4 regions of the Paenibacillus sp. P13VS genome follow, and region 1 is predicted to be linked to each of the others. Evidence: riboswitches for the same ligand, from Rfam matches in the RefSeq annotation. Region 1 holds a riboswitch; each other region holds the start of a gene.

Region 1 (3,691 bases):
CACGTTTAGCGAGTCAAAATCATTCCACCCGCCAGGTCCTGCATCACGCCACCAAAGCGCAGCGATTGGAAACAATCGAGCAATATTAGCCCACTGCGTCAATCCCACATTGCTGTCGTATGCTTCGACGTCCCAATCGATACGCCAGCCATTAGCGTGCTTTTTCCAGAAATCCACGTAGTTATGGTCCAGTGCCCATGAAAGCTCGAACCAGATATTATGCCTTGCCAAAGCTTTGGACCAAGCCTCCACATCGCCTCGTGCATCCCGGCTCAGATTGTTAATGCCTGATCCTGGAGTCACGCTGTCGAATTTGACAAAGTTAATGCCCCACTCGCCCAGAAGATCTGCAATGGAATCGATGTATTTCTGAGCACATGGATTCGAAAAATCAATCTTGTAGGTATACGCATTCCAAGCATCCATCACGGTAAGTGGCTGATAAGCAATATCCTGCATTCGGCAAGCTCCGCCCGTCCCGTAAATCTCGAGGTTTTTATTGTATGCATCAATGGACAATCCGGGAATCAGATAGATCCCGATCTTCTGACCATTGTTATGAACATAGTCGATAACCTCCTGGAATCCGTTTGGATACAGTTCTTGGTTAGGAATCGGTCTTCCGTATTCATCATTATCTCCGTTCCATCCCGCATCAATATTGATATATTCATAGCCATGAGCCTGTAACTTCTCGCGCATGGCATCCGATTGCTTCTTGATGCTCTCCGCTGATGTCCATTTTACGGAAGGGTCATACACCTGCATACTGTAACTGCTCCAGCCCATGTAAGGTTTCTCAGCTAATGTTGTCTCTGCAGCCCCTTCAACCACACGACCTTTAGTCCCTGTAAATCCAAACTGAACTGCCGCAAAGATGAACACCAGAAAAACCATCGCCATCCGTTTACCCATTCGCTTCAAATCATCCCTACCCCCTCTGAAATAGTGAATTCAAATCCATAATGATAGCGCTTACCTTACGTGAAAAGAATAGTGGATGTATTATGCTCAGGGTAGGTACAATTCGGAATTTTGCGTACATTTCACCATGAAAGCGGGGGTACCACAGCCATAGAACAGGCATTTCTCCCCCTTACACCGGAGATTTTGCAAGTAAACTGCTGCCATCAGATCGATTCGGAGGACGTTGTTTAAGTAACGATGTGTGTATCGTAGTTATGGTCTTATGGTCAAGTAAAAAGACATAAAAAAAGGTCTCCCGCAGGCGTTAGCCTAACGAGAAACCTTTTCTTCTTATGATGCGGTCGAGAGGACTCGAACCTCCACGGGGGGTTAGCCCACACGGACCTGAACCGTGCGCGTCTGCCAATTCCGCCACGACCGCATATGGCATATCTCCGAGATAATCTATCGCGGCGACAAGAAATAATATATCATGTGAAATTCCGTGTGTCAACACTTAAATGATTTAGTATAAAACTAAGATGACTAAAAGGTATAAAATCTACTTGAGAACTGACTTTCCCTGCTAAAAATGAATCACGCTCTCTTCTACTACTCCAATTTACTTATTTGTCCAATTTTTGCGCTGATGAAACACAAATTACGTTTTTGTCATCATAAATAAACATGGAGAACTACTACTTTCCACAAAAAGTCTTGAATTCCGTTAACATTGCAGAAGGAAGAAAGGTTTGACAATTACGCATTTATGCAATATAGTTTCAAAAGGTTACAAAATATTAATTATTCATTTGCCGAGTTTCATGTTTGAAAACGGGGGAACCATTTTGGGTGAATTATTCTTATACATAGGAAATATAGGGAACCTTCTACCGAACCCTTAGCTAACTCCGTAGGCATCGAAGGGAGAACATTGATTTTGAAAAAACTGATCATTTCTATTTTTGGCGCAGCCGTTCTATTTACATCTGGTGCAGCAAGCACTGAGGCGAGCAGTATCAACACCGTCGTTAACAACATGACTGGAATACCTTACAAGTGGGGCGGCACGACGCTGGCCGGGTTTGATTGCTCTGGATTTATGAGATATATTTTCCAAAAATATAGCATTGAATTGCCACGTACTTCACAGCAGCAAGCCAAGGCGGGTACTCCGGTATCCAAAGCCAATATCCGCACAGGTGATCTGGTATTCTTCAACACTTCAGGCAGCGGCATTTCGCATACAGGCGTATACATCGGAGGCGGGCAATTCGCTCATGCTTCCAGCAGTAAAGGTGTCAGCATCACCAAAATGTCGAATCCATACTTCAGTGACCGCTATGTAACAGCGCGCCGGGTGACCGGACAATTTATGTATAACAAGATGCTTGGAAAAATATAAGTTGCACAAGAAACAGGCTCTGGAATGATCCAGAGCCTGTTTTGCTGTCTGGTTATTCAGACTCACTTGCAGGAAAAACCTTAGTGCAACGCTTTTTGCACACGCATTGCGCCTTGAGACAGCGCGTGACCGCCGCCTACCGCTCCAGCTACCGCAACCGTCTCCATAATCTCCTGATCGGTTGCGCCCTTCGCACGGGCCTCTTCTACGTGGTAAAACGTACATACTTCGTTATTGGCAAACAATCCGATGCCGAGGGCAATCCGCTGCTTGGTTTTGGCGTCGATGGCACCTGACTGAAAGCATTCACCTGTAAAATCGTGATACGCTTTGACTACGCCAGGCAACACATCGCTTAATTCTCCAATCTGATCCTTGTAGGCATGTACCTTATCATTCATCAATGTCATGGCTACCCGCACATCCTCTCGGCTGATAAGTTTACGAATTCTCGCTGTATCTATCTTCTCTCCCGAGTGGCGGAATTATGCCAAACCATCCATGGTAATTCCATGCATTCCGACTCCAGAGCGGCTCTATTCATTCAGCCGGACTTTGGCGTGGTTCACTAAAGAGCTGATAGCGATAACTGCGGTCCAGCTTGACCACACGTCTGTTCTGGCGACGGATAAGCACCTGTTCCCCATCCCAAGCAACGACAATCCCTGTTACATCGTTGGACTCCAGACCATCCCGTACCACTCTTACTTTTTCACCCGATAAGCGCAGTGCATCTAATTCTGCATCACTAATCATGTCTATGGCTCCTATGTTTCAAAATAATTTACAAAAAGAGACCTAAATGAAGAGTCATTTAGGTCTCACGTGACTGTATTGGACTGTTATGTCATTCGAAAAATATCCCGACTGAAAGTTACCGCTGCGCGTGCTCTTTGCTGTCGTTCTTCTCGAACCAAAAATCAAGCACTTTGGCGGACATCACACGTTCTTCAAGGTACTCCACTTGATGTGGTGTAAATTGTTCTTTCCAAGCGAAGGACAACTCTTCACACAAGCCTACAATGGTCAGCAACTCTGACCAGGCAACATAGCGTTTGTACCAGAAAAATTGAGGATGTTCAATCATATAGGGATAAAGGTCATCAAATTCCGTATGTTTACAATCCAGGGCACGTTCAAAATGAACTTTCGACTCCGCCAGCTTTTCAATAAAAAATTGTTCTGATGCCGGTTGGTTCCCCATGGTGTTGCCTCCTCTCCCTAACATAACCCCATTATAAATGAAATTCGCGGTCATGCAAAGGCATTGTTCAAAAAATAGGCTTTTTCCTTTAAACTGTCACATTTGGTTATCGTCGAATTGCACGGTTCCATCATTCAGTGAACGAATGCGCACCAAGGCTTCCACCGGAATGCCCT
Region 2 (3,691 bases), on a different contig from region 1:
TATGAACAACTTTTTGAAAGCCGGTCTGGATGAACCATCCAAGTTCCGCTGGAGCATGAGTGTAACCAAACTTATTGAAGCTATATTCGGAGGTCTGTCATGGTGAGGTGGAGACAGTGAAAGCAAAAATACGTGAGGGCTGGTTTCTCGTCCGTCAGCATATGTTCATTGTGGCACTTTTATTTCTCTATCAGCTGGTGTGGGGTTACTTCATTTATAAAATGGTGCAATCGGCAGTCATCCCCTTGCTGCTGCGCTATCCGGACCCTGACGCCGGGGAGCTGAGTACCATTTTATTCAAAATGGAAAGCCAGCTCAATCTGTCTACCCATCCCGAGGTGCATCGCTATTTATGGATACTTGGGGCCATGCTCCTGCTCCGCATGCTGATTACCCCTCTCATCCAGGCAGGGCTGCTCTATTCATTACAACACTTCAATCATACAGAAGAACGTGTTCCTTTTGTACGTGGGATCAAGGCACTGTGGAAACCGATGATGCTGCTTCATTTCATTAAAACGCTATTATTGCTGCTGCCTGCGTACTGGCTGATCCCCAAGCTGTATAGTATCTTTCTGGATGGATTCCACTCGCTTCAATTGCTGCTGCCAGGCATTCCATATGTAGCCGGATGGATCGTATATGGATGGATCATACATCATGCTTTGTTATATATGCAGTTTGGCGCTACAGCTCCCGAGGATCAGGGCGGGGTAAAAGGTACATTTTTGGGTTTATTACTCGCCTTGCGTCATATCTTTCCTCTCATCGGTATCGCAGTGGTTCTGGGAGGAATTCATCTGCTCATCTTCGGTACTTTCACATCTGCGTCGTGGTTCCTGACAGGTCTCATCGGTCTCATCCTGCAACAAACCTATCCGCTCGCCAGATGTTTGCTCGATATATGGAAGATATGTGCTCATTTCCGTCTGTGGCAGTCCAAGTCCACCAAAGGTTAAAAAGTGTAATGAACCGCGCAAAAATTGTTACCATCTCCATGTAAACTTATGTCAATGTTAACGCTTTACAAAAACAAACCCCGACCTTTCCCCGTCAAAGGTCGAGGTTTTTTTTGCTAATTTTCTTGTTAAACGTTGCCAAAGGCTTACTCCTCTGTTACAATAATCGCAGTGAGTTTTTAGTAACAACTTTGTAATCTTTACCTCATGAATTGTAACTACTTAAAATTAAATCGTCATTTCTTGATTTCGCAGGTGCACAACTAGCATAGCCAAATTCCTGGCACCTGGGAAGCGGGGGAACCAGTTATGGGTGAATTGATCTTGCTACAGAGGGATCATAGGGGACCTTCAACCGAATCCTTAAGCTAACCTCGCAGGCGTTGGAAGGGGTATATCTCTTGTTCAAAAAGAAATTAACAGCAGCTGTCCTCAGCTTAACATTCGCACTATCACTTGGAGCAGGCAGCGCATTCGCAGATTCAAAAATGGATAAAGTAATTGATTCAGCAATGGGAACTACATACAAAAGTGGTGGAACAACGCTTAACGGCTTTGACTGCTCTGGATTCACACGGTATGTATTCGAAAAGCTGGGCATCGATTTGGCTCGTCAATCCAGTTCCCAATTCGACATGGGTGACTCGGTATCCCGCATGGAAATGAGACCAGGCGATCTGGTATTCTTCAATACAACGGGTAAAGGGGTTTCACACGTAGGGATTTTCGTGGGTGAAGGTAAGTTTGCACACTCCTCGTCTTCCAAAGGAGTTACGATTAGTTCTTTGAGTGAGAACTACTGGGCCAACCGCTATGTTGGCGCTAAACGGATTATGAGCACGGACGCATATGAGTCACTGGCCCTCGACTAGGGACAAGCTGAGCAACATCATACTGTAACGAAGCATAAATCAACCGCCCGGTACATTCTCCGCAGGAATGTATCCGGCGGTTTTTTTGTGCATCTTCGTCCGTGCCCTTATGATGTTTTTACCCATCCTACTGTAATATAAACGAAATTCCAGGAACTTTTGTTTCACTTTTTTTCAAGGGAGCAAAACCTTGCCAAATGCCCTCCTCTTTTGTAGAGTAAAATCAGGATTAAATACGAAATGACATATGTTATCAACAATTAGCGTATGACTAGAAGTAGCTTGTTCACAATGAAAGGAGCGTGCAGTGGTGTGGATGAAGCTTCTGTAACGTTTCACGTTGTGCCGATGCTGGAAGAACATGCAGCAATGATCTGCAGCTGGACATATGAACCACCCTATAACATCTATACCTGGCTGCCCTGGGAACAGATGAAGGCGCTGGAGGTTGAATTCGGCGATGAGCAGCTTCGAAAAGAGCAATATGCAGTTGTACTCGGAGAGCAGGATCAGCTTTGCGGATTCGTTCAATTCTTTCCTCTTGAAGGCGTGACGCGAATTGGGCTTGGCATGCACCCTGAACAGTGTGGACAAGGTCACGGTACTGCCTTCGTCTCTGCGATCGTGAAGGAAGCCATTCGGCGGAACCCTAGTCATGAGATCGATCTCGAAGTGCTCACCTGGAATACGCGGGCTATCCGGGTTTATCACAAGGCTGGATTTGTCACCCAGGATACGTATGAACGACAGACACCAAGCGGTTTGATGCCTTTTTATTGCATGGTCTATGAAGGACCCCGCTAATCTTAAACTAACCCTTAAACCGCGTAAGCCAAAGAAATTCATGCCCGTTTATGTGATTAGTTCAAAAAATTACCACAAAATGCTATGATGTCTTAACAGGTTCCGTTATAATGATATGGACAGTTTCAGTTTAGATGATCTTTCATTCTGGAGGGGACATAACGGATGCACAAATGGATCATGAGCGGGGTATTTTTTGCAGCATGCGCATTGGCTATTGTATTAATGTTTACGCTTCCAGGGAAAGAGGAAGTGGCTGAAGAAGCGAAACCAACCATGCCTGAAGTGGCAATGGATGCCGGACAGGCTGAAGCACTGGTCAAAACCAATTGTATCACGTGTCACGGGGACCAGCTTCAAGGTGGCGTAGGACCTGCACTAGCAAACATCGGCAGCAAGGATGATGTGGAGAAGATCTACTCTACCATTGTCAAAGGTAAAGGCGGCGGCATGCCTTCCTTCAAGGACAAACTGAAGGACGAGGAAATTGCCAATATCGCGATGTGGCTGGCTGAGAAGAAATAAGGAAATGAGATACACAGCAAAGAGGCCCCTGCCTTTCCTTACGGAATGGTACGGGCCTCTTCGTCATATCGTTCAGCCTCTGGCTGCGTGTTCTGCCAAAAAGGCTTCCACTTCACGTGCATACGGCATCCCCGACTGGGCGCCGAGCTTCGTTACGGATAACGCGGCCGCTCCCATGGCATAGCCTACTGCCGCGTCCAGTGTTTCCCCGCGCGCGAGAGCTACCGCCAGCGCGCCGTTGAAACAATCGCCAGCGCCGGTCGTATCGACGGCGCTTACGGCGTAGCCCGGCGCACGGCAAGCGCCGGCACGCCCTGCCTGTACGCGGCCGCCTGGCGCTGCCGCGTACACAGCCCCCTCGGGGCCGAGCGTCGTGACGACAGCGGCCCCGAGCGATGCGGCGAGCTCTGCGACCGCCGCATCCACGTCTTCCGGCCGGAGATCATCCCGGCCGGTAAGCACGGCAAGCTCGCTGCGGTTCGGCGTGACCACGTCGACGCACCGCAGGAGCTCCTGGGGCAGACCCGGCAC
Region 3 (3,691 bases), on a different contig from region 1:
TCCTCTTCTCTGCCAAACGGCGGCGAGCCTATTCAGACTCCACCGCCGCATATTCCGCATGATTCATTCATGCAACTATTTTATAGCATTCCCATTTCAAAGTAAAACGATTTTAGTTCGCTTCCGGCTTAACCGGACCGATCACATATACCGTCTTGCCTTTCTTACGTCCGAAATTCAGGGCATGCTTTACACTGTCATAATACACATCGATTTTGTTGCCTTTAATGGCGCCGCCAGTATCTTCCGCACGACGGAAGCCGAGGCCCTCAATATACACCCACCAGCCGATCGGAATCACTTTTGGATCGACCGCAATGGTCCGTCCTTCAGTTACCCGGGTACCGGAAGCTGTTTTTGTACCAATGCCAGGCTCCTCAGAAGAGTACGCGGTCATCGATACATTTTTAAGTACTTTGGAATATTTAAAAGAAGTGCCTGAGACGGTAATCACTTTGCTGCCTGATGCAGCGGTTTTCTTCGAGTTCGTTGTCGTTTCTTTCTTTGCTGTGGAGGTTTGGGCCGATACCGTCTGAATCTCCGGCTTCTTCACAACAGGTTTTGCTTTGGTTCCGACAGCAATAACTTTATCGACACGGTTGGTCGATACCGATTTGCCCACCATCTTTTTGGAGACTAACTCTCCATCCTGGAACACCTTTTCGATATGCTGTACAAGTGTACCTTCTTTGCCGTTTACGATGACGCGATTGTCACCTTTGTACAAGCTAGGGTCAGCCGTTTTGATTACTTTGTACGCAATCGGCTGTTCCACTTCCACTGTACGCTTTGTTACACGCACTACGCGAATTTTCATATCTGCCTTGATTGGTGTTGCGAGCGCAGGATAAACCTTATCCTCACTTGCAACTTCAATTCCAGATTTCTGAATTGCATCTTCTACCGATGAATCGGTTGTATACAGAGTCTTGGTGTCTCCGTCTGCCGTAATGTTGACTGGAACGGCCCGCTCAATAACGATGCGGTCTCCATCTGCGATTGCCCCGTTCAAAGGCATGGATACCTCATCATGGGGGCTGACTGTGATTGATTGCTCCTCCAGCATTTCTTGAAGCATTCCTGTACGAGTCTCTACCGCTTGAGCTTTGCCATCAATAACCAGCGAAATTTGTTTCCCGGCTTGACCGTAAACGACTAACAAGATCATGATTGTAAGCGCGATTGAGAAAATAGCGATCAGTGCCATTTGACGCATGTTCTCATGCTTCCACCGCAACGCGTAAGACTTACTGGATGATCGTGACTCATGGGTCTCTTCTGGTTGGAATGTGCCCACTTCTCCGTCCTCCTTCATAGCCTCGCCGTCTAAAGTTAATGCATGATGTCTTTGACGCGACTATACCAAATTTTCTACAGAACTGATCGATATCTCAATGACCGGTTCTGCACCATGAACCACTCTTCGCAACATGATGTCACCACCTGAATTCTTACCGTATGATGACCTTATTTCTTTTATTCAAAAACAAAAAAGCCAAAGAAAGAGTGTAAGAGGAACTCTTTCGTGGCTTCCGAATGATTTTGAATATCGGAAATTCATGCACGAGGTTGCCTCTCTTTTTCCGCTTGCGAGGTTAGCTGTCGGGTTCGGGCGAAAGAGAGCCGCCCTATCTCCGGTCACCCGCTCATGGCGGATGCCCTTGAATTCACCCCGAGACCCAAAGAAGAAATCAAATAGTGCTTCGCAAGTGCATCCGCTGCTTTTGGGTCAGCGAACGATGCGCATCAGCTACTTACACTGATGTTTAAGCCCTATTGGTTCCCCCGCTCTCCGTTAACGGAGACTCAGCGAGATCGGTTCATGAAAAGTATTGTTGTGTCATCGGAAAGTGTCCCTTTGTTCATCCCCCGAACATCTGTCCAATTTTCCTCACAACAATTCACTGAAAAGATGATATCCTGTTTCGATGCATGTTGTAAAGCGTTGTTCAAGTACGTTTTTCTAAATATTTGGTTAAAATATTGTAATATTCTTCATTTATTTGGATCAAAAAGCAAATTCGCTCCGTCTACCTCTCTTTTTCACCGCATTTGCTTCGTTTTTTAACGAATCCCAAATCGTTCCATGGCATTTTTGGTCGTTATTGCAGCAATTTCCTCTACCGAAATGCCTTTAATTTCCGCAGCTGCTTCTGCAACCAGACGTACATGCGCTGTTTCGTTTCGTTTTCCACGATAAGGATGTGGTGTAAGATATGGGGAGTCGGTTTCAATGAAAAATCGGTCCATTGGCACCTTCGCCAGTACCTCTTTTGGCTGCTTGGCGTTTTTGAACGTAATTGGTCCACCGAAGGATAGATGGAACCCTAGATCCAGACAGAGTTTTGCCGTTTCCCAGCTTCCTGAGAAAGAGTGCATCACACCCCCGACTTCTCCTGCTTTCTCTTCACGCAAAATTCTGACAATATCTTCATGAGCATCGCGATTATGAATGACAATAGGCATATTGAGTTCACGAGCCAGTCCGATCTGTTGTCTTAAAACACGATGCTGCACATCCTTCGGTGAAGTGTCCCAATAATAATCCAGGCCAATTTCGCCTATGGCAACGACTTTTTCATGTTTGCACAGAGACGCAATCCACTCGAGATCGCCCTCCTGCATCGTAATGGCATCCTGAGGATGCCAGCCTACAGCAGCATATATAAAATCATACGTTTCGGCAAGCTTCATCGTGGATGGAATGGTCTCCCGGTTAAAACCAACATTGATCATACGGCCAACCCCGGCGTCAACAGCACGTTGAATCATCTCCTCGCGGTCCTCGTCGAATTGCGGTGCATCCAGGTGTGTATGTGTGTCGAATAACATCATTTGTATTTCTCCCTTCCTGTCGAATAACTGTTTTCGATCCCAATCAAAATTCTATAAAATGCGCTCATTTTATCATCATCATTGATTTTTTAGAGTACAACATGTGGAATTAACAAATTTAATTTCTACTATATATAGGAGCCCTTATGATCTCAATTTGTTCAAAAAAAAGTGTACATTACAAAATTATGTCGATCTACATATACTCTCCATTAAAGCAGATTACTGTATCATGATAATATCTCGAAATAGAAACTCTTTCTGCCATAGCTAATTTGTAATAATTTTGCTCCTCACAGCTCACTTCATGATCATGAGAAGTATGGGCGAATATGAGATGGCAGCTCGTGAATGATGGCGTCCACCTTGTTTTGCGGATAGTACAGATGATGCTTACCCCGATGTATTCCGCTGATTGAACGGACGATGTCCGAAACCTCGGATAATTCATGCAGCTTGTCCTGTCTATCCAGCAGCAGAATCTGTTTGTCTGTTGATTCATCCGGACGAAAAACATCATACGGAAGATCCGTCGGAAAATCAATTTCCAGATCATATTCGGGATGAAGACCCGCTTTGGCAAAGGCAGCCCGAATTTCTTCAATCGTTTCCACATCGATCTGTTCAACCTCTACATACTTATACAACCTGCGATCCATAAAACGTTCGCATAACTCGCTTAGAACAGAATCGTTCTCTTTACGCCACTGCATGAATGTGGTCTGGATTAAAGCCTCATCCAATTGCAGATATTCATCAACAGAGAGCACTCCTGCAAACAGCTGCGGCAATGGCTCCAGCATGAAACGGAATGGGAACCCCTGCTTTACCAGCTCTTTTGCACGCTTAAATATTT
Region 4 (3,691 bases), on a different contig from region 1:
ATATACTTGAAGGGATCAGCCTTTTAGCTTTGCCGTACACTTGCCTTGTCCTTTATTTAATGACGCGAAAGTCATCTTTTTTTATTTTATCCATTAACCCTCAGAAGGCACAAGCAGTGGAATAAGCTGCTCCAAGGATTCGATGGTCCAGTCTGCACGCTCTTGGCCCTCCAGCTCAGGCTGAAACCGTCCATAGCCCTGCAAAATCCGAATCGTCAACAACCCCAGCTTCTTGGCAGGAATGATATCGTTATCAATCCGATCCCCAATCATGACTGCTTCCTCGGGTTCACATCCCGCCTGCTTCAAAGCCACAGCATAGAGTTCCGGATCCGGCTTCGATACGCCTTCTTCTGCCGAGCATGCCAGTACATCCACGTACCTCCGCAGACCGTAGCTCTCCAGGCGCTCAGCTGTCCCTGGACTCTGATTGGCAATGATGCCAATTCGATAATGGTATGACAATTCCTTCAACACCGCGTCAGCAGAAGCGAAGGGCTTCTCCAGTTCCTTCCGGAACTTCAACTTCTCCTGGATCTGCTCCCTATGACGTTCATCGCTGATTAGCGTTCGAATGGCTACCCTCATGGGCCACTGCTCATAGTTTCGGTAACAGGAGGCAAATATCTCTCGCACTTCCTCTATTTTCACCGGATACCCAAGCAAGCAGGCTTCTTTTACAAACTGCCCTATAATATCATCTACCGGCTCCCATTCGTCGACCAGCGTATCTCCTACATCAAAGAACAACCATTTTAACCCCCGTACATCAGGCACGCCTATTCCTCCTTGTTAGCCACGAACGCAATCTCTATACATCAGCAATGTACACTAATGCTCAAATAAAAAAGAAGACCCACCATCATGCATGAGTCTCCTCAGAATTCCGTTTTTCCACAAGTTCAATTATAACAGGCACCTTACACCGGATCAATCGGCAGCTATCACATTAACCATTAAGCAAGAAGCCAACTTCTCCATTAAGAGAATACACAATGCGGTCAGCTCCCATCCCGCGGTAAATGCCTTTGGGGTGACTCTGTTCCGTAATTACACATAGTGATTTGGAAGTCCAGGAACGGCAGATCTGCAGATAGCGGCAGGTCAGGTTCAAACTGTTCTCGAAAATAAAAACGTTGCCTACGCTCGACTGCGGCAGAAACCACTTCTGAGCTTCAGCTGTATTCATGCGAATGACGTTCTCCACTCCGATTCTGCGGAGCTTCCGTTCTTCCCCTGCACTGTTGGTCAGAACGGCAAACGGCATTTTTTTGTACATCAACAGCTTGATAAACTTGCGCCCTGCTTCATTCGGTGCTGTTACTAAAATCATCTCATTATCCATCATTCGTTCCTCCCTTGGCGTGAAAAGACAACAAAAAAGAAGCGTGGGGGACCAAGGCCTCCCGAACGCTTCTTGAATAACCCATGACGAAAACGCCATGAATATGCGTACGGCTTGTTGCCTCTCCCTTTAACGCTTACGAGGTTAGCTGACGGATTCGGGCGCGAGAGTCGCCCTATTTCCGGCTTGCACCGAAAAATTCACCCCATGGATTAGCTGCAATGACAGCCATTCCGATTGGTTCCCCCGTTTCCCACCCATGAATGAATGGAAACTCAGCGATTAAAACATCGTTCCTGTTTCATATATTGACCAGAGCGATATTATCGTTTGTTTCGTTGTTCATGTTAAGTTTAATTGAATTAGAAATTACGATATGAATCATACACCCGCGACATGTTAGTGTAAAGTACGGTCAGATCACCGAATGGACGAATTTAAGGCATTACATATCAATGATATCGCTTACAACCTATCCATTCTCCATCCATCTCTGTGAAGCTCGCTAATTCTCGTTCTTATGAAAAACGGTTGTAATTTTAGATATATGTAAGTCAACATAGGAATTTAGTCAATTAGTTTTGCATTATCTAATTGTAAGCAATATAATATAACTATAGGAATCATTAACCCATTATACGATATGGAGGCGACTGATCATGTCCGTTTATGACTACAAAGTCAATACCCTTCGGGGCCAGGAAGTCGAGATGTCCGATTATCGCAACAAGGTGCTGCTGATTGTTAATACGGCGAGCAAATGTGGTCTGACCCCGCAATTTGAAGGCTTACAGGAACTTTATAACAAATTCAAAGACCGACAGTTTGAAGTACTGGGCTTCCCAAGCAACCAATTCGCTCAGGAAAAAGGATCTTCCGACGATATTGCAGAGTTCTGCCAGATGAATTACGGTGTAAGCTTCCCTATGTTTGAGAAAATTGATGTCAATGGCTCAAGCGCTCATCCTCTATTCCAGCACCTGACAACAGAGGCACCGGGACTGCTCGGATCCAAAGCCATCAAGTGGAACTTTACCAAATTCCTCGTTGATCAGAACGGACGCGTTGTGAAGCGTTATGCTCCAAAAACAACTCCTGACCAAATTGAGGCTGATATTGAGAAACTTCTGAAATAGATCAACATGGAGAGGCCATCATCAACAGGGAACCAGAGAAAGACCGGTTCTGTGTGAATGGTCTTTCTTTATGTTGTTCCAAACGCAAAAAAGAGGCTTTCCATATTCGGAAAACCTCTTCTTGTCGTACAATATGATGCGGTCGAGAGGACTCGAACCTCCACGGGCATACGCCCACTACCCCCTCAAGATAGCGTGTCTGCCATTCCACCACGACCGCATGTCGTAAATAATCGGCAACAAAATTGATTATACAGGATCACATTATAAAAGTAAAGCACTTTTATTAAAACTACTTTTGCACCTGTGTTTTTCCTCCAAATATCGGTTTTTATCGTCATGATCTTTTAACTGCTGCATACATTAAATTTCAAATCTTTTATATATCTTCATTTTTAATTGTAGCTCTCCATAAGAAAACATATCATATACATAACATTAATTTTATGTGTTTAAACTATTTTCAGTCACATAATGTAACATTTAAATATAATTAAAACTTAAAAACAAGAAACCATTGACAGAATACGGATATTTATGTGATTATATATATCATATAATTCGGATCTTAAACATAAAAGCTTTCGTAAATCAATATTAATGTTATATAATATAACATTTTACGAACATAGGAGGCGAAAGACCGTGAACCGTAGGAATAAGCTGCTCGATTATGTCAAACTGCTTGATTCCTCCATTCATGTCGGAGGTTTTACCCATTCATTTGGTATGGATGTACACATTGCTGAAGGCAGCATCCGAAATGCCGATGATCTGGAGTCCTTCATGCGCTGCCAGCTGCATCCCAGTATCGTTCGACTTGAGGGCATGGCGATTAAAGGTATCTACAGCGCAACAGATCATAATGACACATGGCGAACAGCACTCATTGACAAGTTGGTTCACGTTCAGCGGACTCCTTCTGATCAAAGGGAGCAAGCTGCTGCCATGGGTAAAAGACTGATCAAGCTGGCCCGGGCTCTCCACCCCTGGATTGAATTCAGTCAGCTCGAACACACCCTTGCCAAATACGAGTCTGTAGGCTGCCTCTCTACTGTTCACGCCTGGATTAACCACTACCTCGATATCCCCGTCGAGGAAGCGGTAATGGGTTACTTGCACTCAGCCATGAATGCATGCATAACCGAAGCTTCCAAAGTCCTCCCCATGCATAACGATACCACCCAGGAACTGCTGGTTCGCCTGGCCG

The links. A riboswitch is a leader RNA that binds a small molecule or an ion and turns the genes downstream of it on or off. The one in region 1 is predicted to bind cyclic di-AMP.
Region 2: linked by a shared signal. The riboswitch ahead of GUA98_RS28310 (C40 family peptidase) and the one ahead of GUA98_RS02995 (C40 family peptidase) in region 1 are both predicted to bind cyclic di-AMP.
Region 3: linked by a shared signal. The riboswitch ahead of GUA98_RS27550 (3D domain-containing protein) and the one ahead of GUA98_RS02995 (C40 family peptidase) in region 1 are both predicted to bind cyclic di-AMP.
Region 4: linked by a shared signal. The riboswitch ahead of GUA98_RS10880 (hypothetical protein) and the one ahead of GUA98_RS02995 (C40 family peptidase) in region 1 are both predicted to bind cyclic di-AMP.

Annotation. Positions count from the first base shown of each region.
Region 1 is NZ_WYEV01000002.1:433,093-436,783, forward strand. It holds gene GUA98_RS02985 (X2-like carbohydrate binding domain-containing protein) at 1-915, opposite strand, end outside; tRNA gene GUA98_RS02990 (tRNA-Leu) at 1,264-1,348, opposite strand; cyclic di-AMP (ydaO/yuaA leader) riboswitch at 1,710-1,841, shown strand; gene GUA98_RS02995 (C40 family peptidase) at 1,847-2,311, shown strand; gene GUA98_RS03000 (carboxymuconolactone decarboxylase family protein) at 2,392-2,721, opposite strand; gene GUA98_RS03005 (hypothetical protein) at 2,852-3,067, opposite strand; gene GUA98_RS03010 (hypothetical protein) at 3,186-3,515, opposite strand; gene GUA98_RS03015 (xanthine phosphoribosyltransferase) at 3,612-3,691, opposite strand, start outside.
Region 2 is NZ_WYEV01000021.1:16,892-20,582, reverse strand. It holds gene GUA98_RS28320 (M1 family metallopeptidase) at 1-106, shown strand, start outside; gene GUA98_RS28315 (hypothetical protein) at 117-959, shown strand; cyclic di-AMP (ydaO/yuaA leader) riboswitch at 1,220-1,357, shown strand; gene GUA98_RS28310 (C40 family peptidase) at 1,361-1,831, shown strand; gene GUA98_RS28305 (GNAT family N-acetyltransferase) at 2,123-2,635, shown strand; gene GUA98_RS28300 (c-type cytochrome) at 2,801-3,160, shown strand; gene rbsK (ribokinase) at 3,233-3,691, opposite strand, start outside.
Region 3 is NZ_WYEV01000019.1:13,388-17,078, reverse strand. It holds gene GUA98_RS27550 (3D domain-containing protein) at 113-1,297, opposite strand; cyclic di-AMP (ydaO/yuaA leader) riboswitch at 1,569-1,822, opposite strand; gene GUA98_RS27545 (TatD family hydrolase) at 2,065-2,835, opposite strand; gene GUA98_RS27540 (HD domain-containing protein) at 3,147-3,691, opposite strand, start outside.
Region 4 is NZ_WYEV01000004.1:235,069-238,759, forward strand. It holds gene GUA98_RS10875 (HAD family hydrolase) at 94-777, opposite strand; gene GUA98_RS10880 (hypothetical protein) at 950-1,345, opposite strand; cyclic di-AMP (ydaO/yuaA leader) riboswitch at 1,464-1,636, opposite strand; gene GUA98_RS10885 (glutathione peroxidase) at 2,005-2,481, shown strand; tRNA gene GUA98_RS10890 (tRNA-Leu) at 2,619-2,701, opposite strand; gene GUA98_RS10895 (urease accessory protein UreF) at 3,127-3,691, shown strand, end outside.